DNA from 3 places in the Lysobacter sp. ESA13C genome. Region 1 is predicted to be linked to each of the others. Evidence: riboswitches for the same ligand, from Rfam matches in the RefSeq annotation. Region 1 holds a riboswitch; each other region holds the start of a gene.
The links. A riboswitch is a leader RNA that binds a small molecule or an ion and turns the genes downstream of it on or off. The one in region 1 is predicted to bind cobalamin.
Positions count from the first base shown of each region.

Region 2: linked by a shared signal. The riboswitch ahead of LC490_RS11470 (ribonucleoside-diphosphate reductase subunit alpha) and the one ahead of LC490_RS14075 (CoA-acylating methylmalonate-semialdehyde dehydrogenase) in region 1 are both predicted to bind cobalamin.
Region 3: linked by a shared signal. The riboswitch ahead of btuB (TonB-dependent vitamin B12 receptor) and the one ahead of LC490_RS14075 (CoA-acylating methylmalonate-semialdehyde dehydrogenase) in region 1 are both predicted to bind cobalamin.

Region 1 is NZ_JAHXYK010000006.1:130,858-136,869, reverse strand. Features, by position in the region: gene LC490_RS14095 (hypothetical protein) at 1-45, opposite strand, end outside; gene LC490_RS14090 (hypothetical protein) at 154-780, opposite strand; gene LC490_RS14085 (Vps62-related protein) at 1,274-2,221, shown strand; gene LC490_RS14080 (hypothetical protein) at 3,390-3,638, opposite strand; cobalamin riboswitch at 4,142-4,363, shown strand; gene LC490_RS14075 (CoA-acylating methylmalonate-semialdehyde dehydrogenase) at 4,502-6,012, shown strand, end outside.
Region 2 is NZ_JAHXYK010000005.1:35,017-41,028, reverse strand. Features, by position in the region: gene LC490_RS11475 (DUF2339 domain-containing protein) at 1-881, opposite strand, end outside; cobalamin riboswitch at 1,017-1,240, shown strand; gene LC490_RS11470 (ribonucleoside-diphosphate reductase subunit alpha) at 1,662-4,010, shown strand; gene LC490_RS11465 (four helix bundle protein) at 4,044-4,406, opposite strand; gene LC490_RS11460 (ribonucleotide-diphosphate reductase subunit beta) at 4,476-5,522, shown strand; gene LC490_RS11455 (acyl-CoA thioesterase) at 5,630-6,001, shown strand; gene LC490_RS11450 (hypothetical protein) at 6,011-6,012, opposite strand, start outside.
Region 3 is NZ_JAHXYK010000003.1:282,979-288,990, forward strand. Features, by position in the region: gene LC490_RS07365 (TonB-dependent receptor) at 1-959, opposite strand, end outside; cobalamin riboswitch at 1,450-1,694, shown strand; gene btuB (TonB-dependent vitamin B12 receptor) at 1,848-3,701, shown strand; gene LC490_RS07375 (hypothetical protein) at 3,779-4,369, shown strand; gene LC490_RS07380 (hypothetical protein) at 4,494-5,012, shown strand; gene cobO (cob(I)yrinic acid a,c-diamide adenosyltransferase) at 5,048-5,668, shown strand; gene LC490_RS07390 (cobyrinate a,c-diamide synthase) at 5,829-6,012, shown strand, end outside.

The DNA of each region.
Region 1 (6,012 bases):
AAGCAGGAGCAGCACCCAGCACGCCGGGCGTAAGGGCAAAGCCATGTCGGGCCTCTGAAGTCGGAGCCGTTGCCGCGGGTGCGGGGCGAGTCGGGACCGTTCCCGCGGCTGTGCGGGAACGGAGAATGTCGCAAGGGACGTCCGGCTTGCGGCTTACGGCATCGATGCGGTGTAGGTCACGCGGCTGTTGTTGGCGTTGACGCCACCGTAGACGCCCGGAGCGGCGACATTAGCGTTGAGGTAGGTATAGGTCCAACGCGCATCGCGGTTGACCAGCTTGCCCGCGTTCGGCGGCACGGTGGTGGTGGTCGTGGCACCGTCGACCAGGGCCGGATGCGGCAATGCGGTGGCCGAAGCGAGCGTGGCCACGGCGGTGTTGATCTGGCCGAACGAGATGCTGTCGCCGGCGGCGCCGTTGCTCAGAGCGCCGAGCGTCGTCGAGCTCAACGAAATCGTGCCGTTGTTGCCGACCAGCTTGGCGGTGACTGCGCCAGCACCCAGGTCGCCCGACGCAGGCGTGGCCGTCACGACCGAGCTGTCGCCGACGTTAGCCGCAGGAACGCTGAACGCGATCTGGTTGATGGTGGTGTTGGTGGTGTAGTCCGCACCGCTGCCGACGCGCAGGAACAGGATCTTCGGGATCGTGATCTGGAAGTCCAGCCGGGCGCTGGCGGTGATCGGGGTACCGGTGCCGGTGGTGTACTGCGACTCGGCTTGGGCGAGCATAGGTACGGCGGCAAGCAGCGAAAGGGCCAAAAGGGACTTCGTGAGCGTTCGCATTATTGGGTTCCAGGGAGGTCGAAGGCGTGCCGGGGCTCCGGGCGCAGGCCATAAAAACGCACAAAGTATGCCAAGGAGTGACATTCGGCATATTGCTTGTTAAGTATACGTAAACTTCGCGCGACCGATGTCACACTGCTGACGTTCTTCGTCACACCTCGCCCTGCCCGGTCAATCCCGGTCACACTCTGTACAGGTCGCCGCTTCCACAGAGTTCGATACCGTACGTGGCCGGTTCGAACGCGCGCTGCCAGGCCCGGTTGAGGTGCCCGCAGCCCGCGTCCGGCTCGCCCGCGCTCCTGTCGATTCGATTGCGTACGGCCCCGCGCCCGGCCCGTCCTGCAGGGACATTCGGGCCGCCCTGCGACGCAGGTTGCCGGTTTCGCGGTTGCACTCGCATTCGCGCCGCCCGCCCTAGGGTCAGCCCGACTGCTGCAGGCCGATCCGGCTTACTAGACTCGTACCGCGACCTCCCGCGCGCTGGAGCAGTGCCATGTATCCCTCCGATATTTCCGGCCCCTCCCGTCAATGCCTGCCGCCGACCGAACCGGTCACCCCGGCGCCGCTTACTCCCGTTCAGCAGCAGGAACTCGCCCAGCGATACGCCCCGATCCTCTACTTCCATCCACAGGAAGAAAATTTCCTGCAGGACCCGAACACCTATATCGAGCAATCGACGCTACGCCAGGAGCGCGACTTCTGGGGCGACAAGGAACTGCATGGGCTAGGCGAAGTGCCGGCGCAGGAACTGGCCGGCATCGGGCCCGACAACAAGGACGCCGACAGCCAGTTGTTCCTCGACCACCAGAACGAAGAACTCGGCGACGGCATCCGCGACGGCGACCTTGCCAACAGCAAAAACCTTTACCAATACGACCCCGAAAGCAACACCATCACCTACCACCTGTTTTATTCCTACAACGACGGCCCGCCCGGCCTCGGCGACGTGCAGAACCACGAAGGCGACTGGGAAAAGATCACCGTGCAGCTCGACGGCCAATACCAGCCGACCGCGGTGCGCTACAGCGCCCATGGCGGCTTGAACGCCGAGCGCTCGTGGGCGGACACGCCGAAAGAGGACGGTCGCCCGGTGTCCTACGTCGGCCAGGGCTCGCATGCGAATTTCCCCGAGACCGGTTCTTGGGAAACCAAGGCGCCCGGCATCGACGACTCGGCCAAGAGCGGCGGCGTGCGTTTCGACCTGGCTGGCCAGCCGGCGGTCGATGTGACCACGCAGGCATGGTATGGCGGCCACGTGCTGTGGGGCGAACGCGGCAGCGGCCAAGAACTGGGCATCGGCGAGACCACCGGCCCGACCGGGCCGTCGGCCGACAAGGGACCGATCGTGGCCGGCGACGCCGATCCGTCGCTGCAGCCCAACGACGAGAAACCGGGCTTCCCGTTCTATGGGCCTTACCCACCGTTCGTGTTTCCGCCGTGAATGTGGTGAGCTAAGTGCCGTGTCGGCGACGGACGCTTTCGCGCTTGCTCTTGAGCTTGCTTGAGCGATACGCCGCGAGGCCTCGACTCACGTCGCTCCTACACATGCAGACTCTGCGCAGGCCCCGAGCGACGCTGTGCGGCGCCCCCCCCCAATGTAGGAGCGGCGTGAGCCGCGACCGCGGGACGCGCAGAGGCGACAACGCCGATACCACCCAGCGAAGCGGCATTTTGTCGCGGGGTAGGAGCGGCGCGAGCCGCGATCACGCTGTGGTGCTCTCGCGGCGTATCGGTCCCGCAGGATCAACATCCAGATCAAACGCTAAAAGCTTCCGCCACTAAAGCGGCGGGTTACTTTCTTTTGTCATAAGCAACAAAAGAAAGGTAACCAAAGAAAAATGCTTTTCTTTTGAATCACAGGCCCGCACGTTCGATGCCGACGCAGGGATTTTTCATACGGGACATCTCTGTCCCGATGAAAAACGGCGCGCATCCTTGCGCGCCGCCCTCCGGGTCTCCATTGGTCTCGCCAGTGCATGGCTACGCCAAGCTTCTCAATGGCAACGGCAACGACGAATCTCGCTCTAAGGGTAGGAACAACGTGAGCCGCGACCACGAACTGTGGATGGCGACGATATTTCGCAGGCGGCGTCAAGTCCCGGCCTCGGTCGTGGCTTTGGCCTTGGCTGTTGTTGTGCGACGTCTCGCACTAGCGAAGGCAACAGAAGACCCGAAGGGCGGCCTGCATGGATGCAGGCCGTTTTTCATCGGGACAGGGATGTCCCGTATGAAAAAGCCCTGCGTTGGCATCGATCATGCGGGCTTGTGATTCAAAACAAAAGCATTTTTCTTTGGTGACTTTCTTTTGTTGCTTTAGACAAAAGAAAGTTAGCCGCCGCTTTAGTGGCGGAAGCTTTTGGCGTTTGATCCTGATCCTGATCTCGCTTGAACGATGCGCGGCGAGATCGCAAGAGCGCGGTCGCGGCTCGCGCCGCTCCTACTCCCGCGAAGGCACGCTGCTTCGATGAGCGATATCGGCGCTGTCGCCTCTGCGCATCCCGCGGTCGCGGCTTGTGACCGGAGGAAATCCAGTAGGACGCCGCTCCTACCCTCAGAGCCCCCACCGCGATGCCACGGACACGAACCAACCCGCGCCACCGGCAACCCCCTCAGCGGCGTATCTCGAACCCCGGGTTCTCATTGAGCGAACCATCCGCCTCCAACACCGCGTAACGCTCGCCATCGGGATGGAATACCACCGGAATCGGCTCCAGGAACAGCGGCCGCCGAACGAAACGCAGTTCCCAGCGGAAATGCTCCAGGGTCGTCAACGCGTCCAGTTGCTCGCGGGTCAGCCCTGCGCGCAAGGCCACGGCACTGGCCTGCTCGGTGCCGTTGCGTCGTTCACGGTTGGTCATCGGGTGCCGCTCCTTCAGGAATGCCGTATTGCGCTCTCGCCATGATCTTGCAACGGCATGCGAATGTCACCCGAGCGGCCACTGCCCGCGGGATGCTTCAGCGCCGACGCTCGACGACGAACCCATCCACCGCCACCGATGCTCCCCATCGTGGCGATGCGCCCATGCCGATCCGGATGCCCCAGTCACAGCAGCCCCCGCCGCACCAGTCATTTCGCCCGCATCGTTTCCAGGAATACACGCTACCCATCACAGTATCGAGCGATGCCCGGCGTTTCGCCCGAGCCTCGCACACAGGCGAACGCGATCTCCTACGCAAGCAAGCGAACAGGGCGCATTCGTCGCGATGCATTCCATTCGCCGTGGTGCGGTGCCGTGCAGAGGCGTCACACATACGCGCGACGACAAGATGAATGCGGCGTTCGAAGCAATCCGACCATGCCGTCGTGCGAGCAAGCGCGCAGCTTTGCGCAGCGCAGCTTGTCCGCTTTCGATCCGACGCCTACACTCCGCCGGCCACAGGTGTCCTGCCGCCGTACCGGCGAGCAGGGTGAAACGGGAAGCCGGTGCGAGTCGACAGACTCCATTCCGGCGCTGCCCCCGCAACGGTAGGCGAGAACACCCGACTCAATACCACTGCGATTTCGCGGGAAGGTGTCGGGGTGATGCGGATCGCTCCGCATCGCTCGCAAGCCCGGAGACCGGCCAGTGGCGGGCATCGCATGCGATGCCATCCTCGGGTGTTGCGGTGGGCAACCGGACGGGCTGGCTCGACGCGGATGTCCGTTGCGTGGAACCGACTTGTCTTGCTCCGCAATCCCCGTCACGCGGGTGAGCGACACGGAGCTGAAACAATGAACGATATGAATCGCGTCGCGACCGAAGTCGCGACGGTCAAGCTGCTGATCGACGGTGCATTCGTCGAATCCCGATCCCAACAATGGCGCGATGTCGTCAACCCGGCTACACAGGCGGTGCTGGCGCGGGTGCCGTTCGCGACTGCGGACGAAGTCGACGCCGCGGTGCGTTCGGCGCAACAGGCCTTCAAGAGCTGGCGCAAGACCCCGATCGGCGCGCGCGCGCGCATCTTCCTCAAGTACCAGCAACTGATCCGCGAGCACATGGGCGAGCTCGCCGCGATCCTCACCGCCGAACAAGGCAAGACCCTGGCCGACGCCGAAGGCGACGTATTCCGCGGTCTGGAAGTGGTCGAGCACGCGGCGGCGATCGGCAACCTGCAACTCGGCGAGTTGGCCAACAACGTCGCCGGCGGCGTCGACACCTACACCCTGTTGCAACCGCTCGGCGTCTGCGCCGGCATCACCCCGTTCAACTTCCCGGCGATGATTCCGCTGTGGATGTTCCCGATGGCCATCGCCACCGGCAACACCTTCGTGCTCAAGCCGTCCGAACAGGACCCGCTGGTGACGATGCGCCTGGTCGAACTGGCGCTGCAGGCCGGCGTGCCCAAGGGCGTGCTCAACGTCGTCCACGGCGGCGAAGACGTGGTCAATGCGATCTGCGACCACCCCGACATCAAGGCGGTGTCCTTCGTCGGTTCGACCAAGGTCGGCACCCATGTTTACAACCGCGCTTCGCTGGCGGGCAAGCGCGTGCAGTGCATGATGGGCGCGAAGAATCACGCGGTGGTGCTGCCGGACGCCAACAAGGAGCAAACCCTCAACGCCCTCGCCGGCGCAGCGTTCGGCGCCGCCGGGCAACGTTGCATGGCCGCTTCCACCGCGGTGCTGGTCGGCGAAGCACAGGCCTGGATCCCCGAGCTGGTCGCCAAGGCGCGCACGCTCAAGGTCAATGCCGGCACCGAGCCCGGCACCGATGTCGGCCCGGTGATTTCCTGCGCTGCGCGCGAACGCGTCGAAAGCCTGATCGCCTCCGGCGTCGAGCAAGGCGCGAGGCTCGAACTCGACGGCCGCAAGCCGTCCGTGCCGGGTTTCGAGCGCGGCAACTTCGTCGGCCCGACGATCTTCTCCGGGGTCGAGCCCGGCATGCGCATCTACGACGAAGAGATCTTCGGCCCGGTACTGATCGTGCTCGCCGCCGACACCCTGGAAGCCGCGATCGACCTGATCAACGCCAATCCCAACGGCAACGGCACCGCCCTGTTCACCCAATCCGGCGCGGCCGCGCGCCGCTTCCAGGAAGACATCGACGTCGGCCAGGTCGGCATCAACGTGCCGATCCCGGTGCCGGTGCCGCTGTTCTCGTTCACCGGCTCGCGCGCCTCCAAGCTCGGCGACCTCGGCCCCTACGGCAAGCAAGTGGTGATGTTCTACACCCAGACCAAGACGGTCACCGCGCGTTGGTTCGACGACGACACGCTCGGCCACGGCGTCAACACCACGATCAGTCTGAA
Region 2 (6,012 bases), on a different contig from region 1:
ACGTGGTTGCCGGAACCGGTCGACAGCCAGATCGGCGCGAGGAAGCCGGCGAGGATCGCGAACACCGCCAGCGCCATCGCGTTCTGCTTCACCGCCAGCACGCCGGCGCCGGCCACCAGCACCACGCTGAGCGCGAACGCCGCGCCGGCCGGCATCAGCTGGTACAGCTTGAACGCCGCGAACACCACCAACAGCAGCACGCCGATGGCGCCGCCCTGCAGGCTCAGGGCGAAGCTGCGCTTGCGCTCGCGCTGGCGCCAACCGAACACCAGCCCGGCCATCGCCGCCAGGGCGACGCCGGCCAGGCGCAGTTCGATCGGCAGGTGCAGCCAGCCCTGGTCGGTCGCGTACTTCAACAACGCGGCGACGCCGGCGAACAACACCAGCATGCCGACCTTGACCGGCACGTTGCCTTCGGTGAACCAGCGCCGCAGCCAGCGCGCGGCGACGGTGAACACGTCCGGCGGCGGCGGTGCGGCGGGTGCGCGCGCGGCTGCGGGCGCGACGCGCGCGGCGACCGGGCGGGCGGCGGCGTCTTGCGGCATCGGCGGCGGCACGCTCGTGGTCGGCGGCGGCGCCGAGACCGGCGGAACGGTATGCGGTGGCGCGGTCGTGGGAGGAGCGGCCGCGGAAACGACGGGCCGCGGCGGACGGACCGCCTGCGCTGTCGGCGGCGGCGTTTCGCGCGCGATCCGCTCGGCCAGGGTCTCGTCCCCGCGGTGGGCGGATCTCGCAGCGCTCAACGACTCGGCCTGCTGCGCCACGCGACGCTCGAGCTCGGACACGCGCGACTTCAATCCGGCGACTTGCACCAGCGCCACCACGAGCAGGATCGGCACCAGCAACAACCCCAGTGCCACTAAAACGATCAGTGCTTCCATCACCCGTCCCTGTTCCGTGCATCGTGCGCTTGGTCACGAACGTTACACCAAGCCGCAAGCCTTGAAGGACAAGGCTTCACGCATTCTATACACAGCTTGTTCACCACATATCGCGTTGACGGAATCGATAAACCACACTATGTTGTGCCCGTCGGTGCCGATCGCGAGATTGGCTCAATAGGGAAGCCGGTAAGGACGCAGCCAGCGCGGCGTCCAAAGCCGGCGCTGCCCCGCAGCGGTATGGGAAACGAACGCTACCAAGCACTGGACGCGCCTCGCGTCTGGGAAGCGGTAGCCAGTAGGAGACGCGAGTCGTCGTGTCCCGAGCCCGAAGACCTGCCGACAGCCGCGCGTTGCACACCGCGCGGTACCGGCCCAGGAGTCTTCGGGGGAAGACGGCCGGTGTCGCAGCACGATGGCTCCGCCGTCGTGCTCGTTCCGTTGCGGCGCCGCCACGCGCGCCGACGCGGGATGCGCCCGTCTCGGGCCGCGCGACACCTCGCCTGCAAGCTCCCGAGTTCCGCGCCCGCGGGGGCACGGCCGTGCCATCGACGACGCCGCTGCGCGGCCGGTCGTCGCTGGCGCGTCCGCGTTCTCCGCGCGTCGCCCTTCGCGGGAAGGTCGGCGACCCGTGCACCCACGCCCCGGAGTTACGCCATGACCACGCTCGCACCCGAATCGTCCGCCGCCTCCCCCGCCGCCGACACTGCCGCCAAACCCGCCCGCGACCCGCAAGCCGATACCGGCTTCGCGCTGACCCCGCCCGCGGCCAACCTGACCATGAGCGTGACCAAGCGCAACGGCCGCCGCGAGCCGGTCGACCTGAACAAGATCGTGCGCGCGGTGACCCGCAGCGGCGAGAACCTGTACGCCGTCGACCCGATGCGCGTGGCCACCCGCACCATCTCCGGCCTGTACGACGGCGCGACCACGCGCGAGCTCGACGAGCTGTCGATCCGCACCGCCGCCCTGCTGACCGCCGAAGAACCCGAATACGGCCGCCTCGCCGCGCGTCTGCTCGCCGGCGTGATCGAGAAGGAAGTCGCCGGCATCGAGATCCATGCGTTCTCGCAGTCGGTCCAGCGCGGCTTCGACCTGGGCCTGATCAACCAGCGCCTGCTCGACTTCGTCCAGGCCAATGCGCGCAAGCTCAACGACGCGATCGACCGCAACCTCGACGCCAAGTTCGACTACTTCGGCCTGCGCACCCTGTACGACCGCTACCTGCTGCGCCATCCGACCGCGCGCACCGTCATCGAGACCCCGCAGCAATTCTTCCTGCGCATCGCCTGCGCGCTGAGCGAAGACGTCGGCGACGCACTCGCCCTGTACCGGCGCATGGCCCAGCTCGACTACATCCCGAGCTCGCCGACCCTGTTCAACGCCGGCACCACCCACGAGCAGTTGTCGAGCTGCTTCCTGCTCGATTCGCCCGACGACTCGCTGGAAGCGATCTACAAGCGCTACATGGACGTGGCCAAGCTCAGCAAGTTCAGCGGCGGCATCGGCCTGAGCTACACCCGCATCCGTTCGCGCGGTTCGCTGATCCGCTCGACCAACGGACTCAGCAACGGCATCGTGCCGTGGCTGAAGACCCTCGACGCCTCGGTCGCCGCGGTCAACCAGGGCGGCAAGCGCAAGGGCGCGGCCTGCGTCTACCTGGAGCCGTGGCACGCCGACGTCGAGGAGTTCCTCGAACTGCGCGACAACACCGGCGACGAAGCGCGCCGCACCCACAACCTCAACCTCGCCAACTGGATTCCCGACGAATTCATGCGCCGCGTCGAGGCCGACGCCGACTGGTCGCTGTTCGATCCGTCCAAGGTGCCGCAGCTGACCGACCTGTGGGGCGAAGCCTTCGACCGCGCCTATCACGCCGCCGAAGCGGCCGGCCTGGCGACCAAGAAGGTCAAGGCGCGCGACATCTACGGCCGGATGATGCGCACCCTGGCGCAGACCGGCAACGGCTGGATGAACTTCAAGGACAAGTCCAACCGCGCCTCCAACCAGACCCTGCGCGACGGCAACGTCATCCACCTGTCGAACCTGTGCACCGAAATCCTCGAGGTCACCTCGCAGGACGAGACTGCGGTGTGCAACCTGGGCTCGATCAACCTCTCGCACCACGTCGAGATGTACGAGGATGGCAAGGGCGCGTTCGATTTCGACAAACTTGCCGAGACTGTGCGCCTGGCCGTGCGCCAGCTCGACCGCGTGATCGACCTGAACTTCTACCCGATCGAGACCGCGCGCCGCGCCAACCTCAAGTGGCGCCCGGTCGGCCTGGGCTCGATGGGCCTGCAGGACGTGTTCTTCAAGCTGCGCTTGCCGTTCGATTCGGAACCCGCGCGCAAGCTCGCCCAGGAGATCGCCGAAGCGATCTACTTCCATGCCCTGTCGGCGTCGAACGAGCTGGCGATGGAACACGGCAAGCACCCGTCCTTCGCCGACACCCGCGCTTCGGTCGGCGAACTGCAGTTCGAGGCCTGGGGCGTGACCCCGTCGCAGCCCGAGCGTTGGGACGCGCTGCGCAAGCGCATCGCCGAGCACGGCCTGCGCAACTCGCTGCTGATCGCGATCGCGCCGACCGCGACCATCGCCTCGATCGCCGGCTGCTACGAGTGCATCGAGCCGCAAGTGTCGAACCTGTTCAAGCGCGAGACCCTGTCGGGCGACTTCCTGGTCGTCAACAAGTACCTGGTCGAAGAGCTCAAGAAGCTCGGCCTGTGGACCGCGGAGATGCGCGACCGGATCAAGATGGCCGAAGGTTCGATCCAGTCGGTGACCGAAGTGCCGGACGCCCTGCGCCAGGTCTATCGCACCGCCTGGGAACTGCCGATGCGCTCGCTGATCGACATGGCCGCCGAGCGCGGCGCCTATATCGACCAGAGCCAATCGCTCAACCTGTTCATCGAAAGCCCGAACATCGGCCAGCTCAGCTCGATGTACATGTACGCCTGGAAGAAGGGCCTGAAGACGACGTATTACCTGCGTTCGCGTCCGGCCACCAAGATCGCCAAGACCACGGTCAGCGCACCGGCGGTCAGCGCACCGAAGCCGGAATACACCACGGATGAGGCGATCGCCTGTTCGCTGGAGAACCCGGAATCTTGCGAGGCTTGCCAGTGAGGCAGGAATGAGTTGAGAGGAGTGAGGAGTGAGTCAAGGCGGTTTCAGTGACCTTGAGGCTCTTCGCAGGACGGTAAGCATTCGGCTGGTCTCGTCGATAAGACGTTTTATTTCGACGAGATCGGCCGGGAACAGCCAGCCCACCCGCTCGCAGATCAATACTTGGGTGTGAAGCTCCGATAGCGAACCATGTGCGATGGCCAAGAATTGCGCCTTCTCCTTCTTAGACTCCCGCGTCCAGCCTTCCGCGATATTGCTAGGTACCGACACGGCAGACCGGGTCAGTTGCAACCGAATTCCATATCGCTCCATCGCGGGGAGCTGCGTCGAAACGATGCAAACCTGTTCCGCCAGCCTCATGGACTTGTCCCAAATCGTAGTTACTTGGTAGTGCATCGGCTGCTCCCTCACAACAGAGGTTGACTCATCCGCCGCACACCTAAAATCGGAAAACCCCTTATGTCCATGTCAGCGACTTCCCCACTCACTCCTCGCTCCTCTGCACTCGAAACCAAGCTCCTCGATCCCGGTTTCGATCTCACCCTGCGGCCGATGCGCTATCCGCACTTCTACGAGATGTACCGCGATGCGATCCGCAACACCTGGACCGTCGAGGAAGTCGATTTCTCCCAGGACGTCAACGATCTCAAGCACAAGTTCGGCCCGGCCGAGCGGCATTTGATCGAACGCCTGGTCGCGTTCTTCGCCACCGGCGACAGCATCGTCTCCAACAACCTGGTGCTGAACCTGTACCAGCACATCAACGCGCCGGAAGCGCGCATGTACCTGTCGCGGCAGTTGTACGAGGAAGCGCTGCACGTGCAGTTCTACCTGACCCTGCTCGACACCTACCTGCCCGATCCGAACGAGCGCGCCAAGGCCTTCGATGCGGTCGAGAACATCCCCTCGATCCGCGCCAAGGCCGAGTTCTGCTTCCGCTGGATCGACTCGATCCAGGGCCTGCGGCGCATCGAAACCCGCGATCAGCGCCGCCAGTTCCTGCTCAACCTGATCTGCTTCGCCGGCTGCATCGAAGGCCTGTTCTTCTTCGCCGCCTTCGCCTATGTCTATTACCTGCGTTCGCGCGGCCTGCTCAACGGCCTGGCCTCGGGCACCAACTGGGTGTTCCGCGACGAGAGCTGCCACATGGCGTTCGCGTTCGAAGTCATCCGCACCGCGCGAGAGGAAGAACCCGACCTGTTCGACGCCGACCTGCGCGCGCAGGTGGTGAAGATGTTCGAGGAGGCGGTCGAATGCGAATACCAGTTCGCCCGCGACGTGCTGTCCGGCGGCGTGGTCGGCCTGTCGCTGAAGGACATGCGCCAATACCTGGAATATTGCGCCGACCAGCGCATGGCCCAGCTCGGCATGCCCAAGCATTTCGGCTCGACCAACCCCTTCGCCTTCATGGACCTGCAGGACGTGCAGGAAGTGACCAACTTCTTCGAGCGCCGCGTCTCGGCCTATCAGGTCGGCGTGCAGGGCGAAGTCGCCTTCGACGAAGCGTTTTAAAGCAGAAGCGAGAAATTGGGAGAGAGGAGTGAGTAGAGCGGCTCCGGCCCTTGACTCGCTCCTCGCTCCTCCAACTCACTCCTCACTCCTCGAAGCTCACTGCTCAAATGATCGAAGCGCGCATGACCGAGATCGTCTTCCCCGACCACACCAACCACCTGGGCACGCTGTTCGGCGGCCAGGCGCTGGCATGGATGGACAAGGCCGCCTTCATCGCCGCCTCGCGCTACGCCCGTCGCACGGTGGTCACCGCGCGTTCGGAGCAGATCGACTTCCATACCGCCGTGCCGAAGGGCGCGTTGGTCGAGCTGATCGCGCGCGTGGTCGAAACCGGCCGCACCTCGATGCAGGTCGAAGTCGAGATGCATAAGGAAGACCTGCTGTCGGGCGAGTCGCAACTCGCCACCCGCGGCCGCTTTACCATGATCGCGCTCGACAGCGAGGGCAAACCCACGCCGGTGCCGCCGCTCGCGCGCTGAAGCGCGCGATC
Region 3 (6,012 bases), on a different contig from region 1:
CCGAACACCGCGGCGCGATCCTTACTGACGTTGTGGATCTGCGGCAGGAAGCCGTTCGGGTAGATCGCCGGGATGTTGCGCGGGTCGCCGGCGAAGCGGAAATAGCCGTTCGAGAGCACGTCGCGTTCGCTGTAGCTGCCGAACGAATAGAAGCTCAGGTATTCGGTGGGGTTGTATTCGCCGTTGTAGGCGAACGCGCCCTGGTCGATCTCGGGATCGCCGTAGCGCTGCTCGACGCGGCCCTGGAACGGCCGCGCACGATTGGTCTGGTCTTGGTGCCCGCCTTGCGCGGCCAGGTGCAGCCAGCCGTTCTCGCCGAGCTTGATGCCGGTGTCGCCGGACAACTGGTACTGCTTGCCGTCGCCGGCGCTGTACTGGCCGTAGCGCGCGGCGATGCTGCCGCCTTCGCCGCTTCCTTTAAGGACGACGTTGATGACGCCGGCGATAGCGTCCGAGCCGTACTGCGCGGAAGCGCCGTCGCGCAGCACTTCGACGCGTTCGATCGCGGCGATCGGAATGGCGTTCAGATCGACCGGCGAGGAGCCGCGGCCCTGGCTGCCGTTGAGGTTGATCAGGGCGGTGGTGTGACGGCGCTTGCCGTTGACCAGCACCAGCACCTGGTCGGGGGCCAGGCCGCGCAGCTGCGCCGGGCGCACCGCGTCGGTGCCGTCGGTGATGGCCGGGCGCGGGAAGTTCAGCGAGGGCAGGGCGCGCGACAGCGCGGTGGCCAGCTCGACGGTACCGGTGGCTTCCAGGGTTTCGGGGGTGATGATGTCGATCGGCGCGGTGGACTCGGCGACGGTGCGGTCGCTGACGCGGGTGCCGGTGACGATGACCTGGTCCAGGGTCTTGGGATCGTTTTGCGGCGCGTCCTGCGCGTAGACCGGCGCGGCGAGCGCTACCAGGAGGCCGAGGGCCAGAGGGTGACGTGAACCGGCGAAGGTGCGGCGGACGGGCATGACGACTCCTTGATGGGGATGACAGCGATGTCATTCGGATTTAACACGAACGTAACAACCGGTCAATGAAGCGGCCAAATATTGCCTAACGCAAGTAGTAGAAAAGTGGTAATGGCACACTCTTTGCGGAATCTGGGGGTGGGCCGATGGCCGCTGCGCCTGACTCGCTTGGAGCTTTCTGGCCCTCATCCCCGTTAAGCCTTCATCTCTAGCAAGCTGTCATTCCCCCCAGGTCGTCATCCCCGCGAAGGCGGGGATCCACCGGGTTTTCGTGCGAGAACGCTTGAAGTCTCTGCGGGCCCGGCGAGGCGCGCAGCGCGCCCAGGCGTTCATGGATGCGCGAGCCAGTGGCTCGCGCATCCATTCACCCCCGCCTGCGCGGGGATGACGATCCGGGGGCTAAGCCCGGCGAGGGGCGCCCTGGCCGCGGTCCAGAGACTTCAAGCGCGCTCGCACGAATTCCGGTGGCGTCCCGACCTCGCTCGACTGCTAAGATGCGCGCGCTCAAGGTGATCGCCGACACACAATCGGCGATTGAAACGGGAATCCGGTCCCCGCTTCTGGCGTTCGCCAGGTCGGTCAATCCGGAGCTGCCCCCGCAACGGTAAGCGAGTACACGTACCGCACGACGCCACTGTGTTCCGACACGGGAAGGCGCGGTACGGGAGACCCGGTCCGATCTCGGACCGCCTCCGCTCGCAAGCCCGGAGACCGGCCCGGAGCGCGAACCGACAGGCGGAGGGCCATGTCTCGGGGCATCGGCGTGCGCGCCGTCTCTCCGTTCCGCCATCCCCCTGTCACGACCTGGTCTAGACCGCGCGGGTGAGGCGCGGCCATGGAGAGCCGACTGTGACGTTCCGTTTTTCCGCTGTTCCGCGCCTTGCGCGCATCCCCGCGCGCTGCGCTTTCGTATTCGCCGGTTCCGCATTCGCCGCCTCCGCGCTGGCCGCGCCCGCGGTCGATCTCGACCAGGTCGTGGTCACCGCGAGCCGCACCGCCCAGACCCAGGACGCCACGCTCGCCGCGGTAACCGTGATCGACCGCGCCCAGATCGAACGCCTGCAGCCCTCGTCGCTGCCGGACCTGTTGCGCGGCACGCCGGGCGCTTCTTTGGCCAATAACGGCGGCCCGGGCAAGGCGACGTCGCTGTTTCTGCGCGGCAGCGAGTCCGACCACGTGCTGGTGCTGATCGACGGGGTCAAGATCGGTTCGGCGACCAGCGGCGGCGCCTCGCTGCAGGACATTCCGGTCGAACAGATCGAACGCGTCGAAATCGTGCGCGGCCCGTTCTCCAGCCTGTACGGCTCCGAAGCCATCGGCGGCGTCATCCAGATCTTCACCCGGCGGCCGCAGGGCGCGTTCGTGCCGAGCTTCAGCGCCTCGGTCGGCAGCTACGCCACCCATCGAGCCACCGCCGGCGTCGCCGGCAAGGGCGAACGTGGCTGGTATTCGATCAACGCCGCCCACGAAGACACCGACGGCATCAACGCCTGCCGCGGCAAGCCCTCGCCGGGCGGCGCGGGTTGTTTCACCAACTCGCCGGACCGCGACGGCTATCGCAACGATTCGCTGACCCTGCAGGGCGGCTACCGCTTCAACGAGCAATGGGACGCCGAAGCGCGCTTGTTCCGCACCGAAAACCATAACGAGTACGACGGCAGCCAGAACAACGAGGCCGACGGCGTGCAGCAGGTCGCCGGCGCCAAGCTGCGCTACCGGCCCAGCGACCGCGTCAGCCTCAGCGCCAGCGCCGGCCGCAGCGAAGACCTCAGCGACACCTACAAGAACGGCAAGTACTCCAGCACCTTCGAGACCCGGCGTCAGCTCGGCTCGGTGCAGGGCGACATCGGCATCGGCAGCGGCCTGCTCACGCTCGGTTTCGACTGGCAGCGCGACCGCATCGACAGCAATACCCGCTATGCCCGCGACGCCCGCATCCTGCGCGGCGCCTTCGGCCAGTGGCAGCAGAGTTTCGGCGCGCACGCGCTGCAGGCCAGCCTGCGCCGCGACGACGACAGCCAGTTCGGCGGCGAGACCACCGGCAGCCTGCTGTGGGGCTGGAACCTCAGCGAGGCGCTGCGTTTGACCGCGAGCTACGGCACCGCGTTCAAGGCACCGACCTTCAACGAGTTGTACTACCCGGGTTACGGCAATGCCGGCCTGTCGCCGGAAACCTCGCGCAGCGTCGAAATCGGCCTGCGCGGCATCCACGGCGAGCGCCGCCAGCATGTATGGTCGCTCAACGCCTACGAGAGCGACATCGACGACCTGATCGCGTTCGATTCCTCGATCGGCTTGCCCGGCAACGTCGATCGCGCGCGCATCCGCGGCCTGGAAGCGGCGTTCGACACCCGTCTGGCCGACTGGGACCTGCGCGCCAGCGCGACCTGGCTGGACCCGCGCAACGACAGCCGCAGCGCCAGCCGCGACAAACTCCTGCCGCGGCGTGCGCGGCAGAGCGCGCGCATCGATGCCGACCGCCGCATCGCGGTCGGCAACGGTGCCTGGTCGTTCGGTGCCAGCGTCTATGCCGCGGGCGATCGTTATGATGACTTGGCCAATACGCGTCGCCTGGCCGGCTACGCGCTCACCGATCTGCGCCTGGGCTACGCCTTCAACGAGGCCTGGAGCGTGCAGTTGGCGGCGAACAACGTGTTCGATCGCCGTTACGAAACCGCCGCTTTCTACAATCAGCCCGGCCGCAATTATCTGTTGACCTTGCGTTACCGGCCTTCCCGCTGACGGATCAGCAACCTCGGCCCGCATCCGCGGACTTTGCCGGCAACCACCGCGTTGCCGGCGCCTATCGAGAGTCGCCGATGAAGAATTTGCCCGGTCCCATTCAATTAAGCCTGTCGTGCCTGTTGTTGATGGTGATGATCGCCACGCGCTTCCATCACTTCGGCGATCTGCTGCATCTGCCCGATGCCTCGATGGCGGTGTTCTTTCTCGGCGGCCTGTATCTGCGCCGGCACTTGGGCTACGCGGTGTTCCTGCTCGCGGCGGTCGCCATCGACTACTTCGCGATCACCGGGCGCGGCCTGAATTTCTTCGACCACTACTGCGTGACTCCGTCGTATGCCTTCCTGCTGCTGGCCTATGCCGTGCTGTGGTACGCCGGGCGCTGGTATGCGCCGCGCATGCCGGCCGGTTGGCGCGGATTCGGGCGTGCGTTAGGCGTGGCCTTCGCCGCCGCCAGCGTATCGTTCCTGATTTCCAATGGCGCCTTCTACTGGTTCGGCGGCCGCTACGCCGAGCCGAACTTCGCCGAGTACCTAAGCCGGGTCTGGCGCTGGGGCCCGCTGTTCGTGCGTACCACCATGAGTTACATCGCGGTCGCGTTCGTCGCGCACGCGGCGGTCGCGCGTATCGCACGTCCGCCGGCCTCGCAGCCGACCACGAACCGTTGATAGCCGTCCCTTCGCGTTCCGGAGCTTGAGCATGTCGAACCCTCTCCCCGTCGTCTCCACCGCGGTGCTGCCGCTGGAATCGCGGCAGGCGCTGATCGCGACCGCCGCGTCGCTGGCGCTGCTGATGATCTGCACCCGCGGCCAACACTTCGCCAGCGTCGACGCTTTGCCCAGTGCGTCGTGGGCGGTGTTTTTCCTGGTCGGCGCCTTGCTGCGTCCGGTCTGGGCGTTCCCGGCATTTTTCGTGTTGTCCTCGGCGCTCGACCTGGGCAGCCTGGCGCTCGGCCGCATCACCGACTGGTGCTTGTCGCCGGCCTATTGGGCGCTGGCCCTGGCCTACGGCGCGCTGTGGTTCGGCGGCCGCGTCTATGCGCGCGTGCATCGCGACCATTGGGGCACGGTGCCGCGCCTGGTATTGGTGTTGCTGGCGACCTCGGTGGTGACCTACCTGATTTCCAAGGGCGGGTTTTATTTCCTGTCCGGCCGCTACCCCGATGCGAGCCTGGCCGGCTTCATCGATCGCATCCCACAGTACTACCCGCGCGCCCTCGGCACCTTGGCCGGTTATGTCGGCCTGGTTTTCGGGGGCTATGCGGTCGCGCGCAGCCTGATCCTGCGCCAGCGTAGCGGGGCGACGGCATGAGCGCGGATAACAACAACGGCGGCAAGAACGACGGCATGGGCGACCGCGCCGGTTTCGCTGCGAGCAGCGAAGAGCGCCACCGCGAACGCATGCAGCGCAAGAAGGAACTGATCGACCGCAAGATCGCCCAGGCGACCATCGAACGCGGCGTGCTGGTGGTCAATACCGGCAACGGCAAGGGCAAGAGCTCCTCGGGCTTCGGCATGCTCGCGCGTTCGCTCGGGCACGGTTTCAAGTGCGGGGTGGTGCAGTTCATCAAGGGCAGCTTCTCGACCGGCGAAGAGGCTTTCTTCCGGCGTTTCGAAGAACTGGACTATCACGTGATGGGCGAGGGCTTCACCTGGGAAACCCAGGACAAGGAGCGCGACATCCGCGCCGCGCAGTCGGCCTGGGCGATCGCGGCGAAGATGATGGCCGACCCCGGCTACGACTTCGTCCTGCTCGACGAGTTGAACATCGCCTTGGCGCACCGCTACGTCGCGCTCGACGACGTGCTGGCCGCGGTCGCGGCGCGGCCGGAGCGGCAGCACGTGGTCATCACCGGCCGCGGCGCCCCCGATGCCCTGATCGAAGCGGCCGACACCGTCACCGAGATGCGCGTGGTCAAGCATGCGTTCAAGGCGGGGATCAAGGCGCAGAAGGGGATCGAACTTTAGAGCGGGAGTCGGGAATGGGGAATCGGGAGTCGTAAAAGCGGGATTCGTAGACACTGACGGGACGAGCGATATGTCTTCTGGCAACGAAAAATTGGGCGAAATCTCCGACGCATGCGTGGGCACGATTGACGCTGCGGCTTCGACCGATTCCCGATTCCCCATTCCCGATTCCCGGCATCACTGTCCCGCCTTACTTGTCTCCGCCCCCGCCTCAGGCCAGGGCAAGACCAGCGTCACCGCGGCGATCGCTCGCTGGCATGCGCGTCAGGGCCGACGGGTGCGGGTGTTCAAGACCGGGCCGGACTTTCTCGATCCGATGGTGCTCGAACGCGCCAGCGGGCATC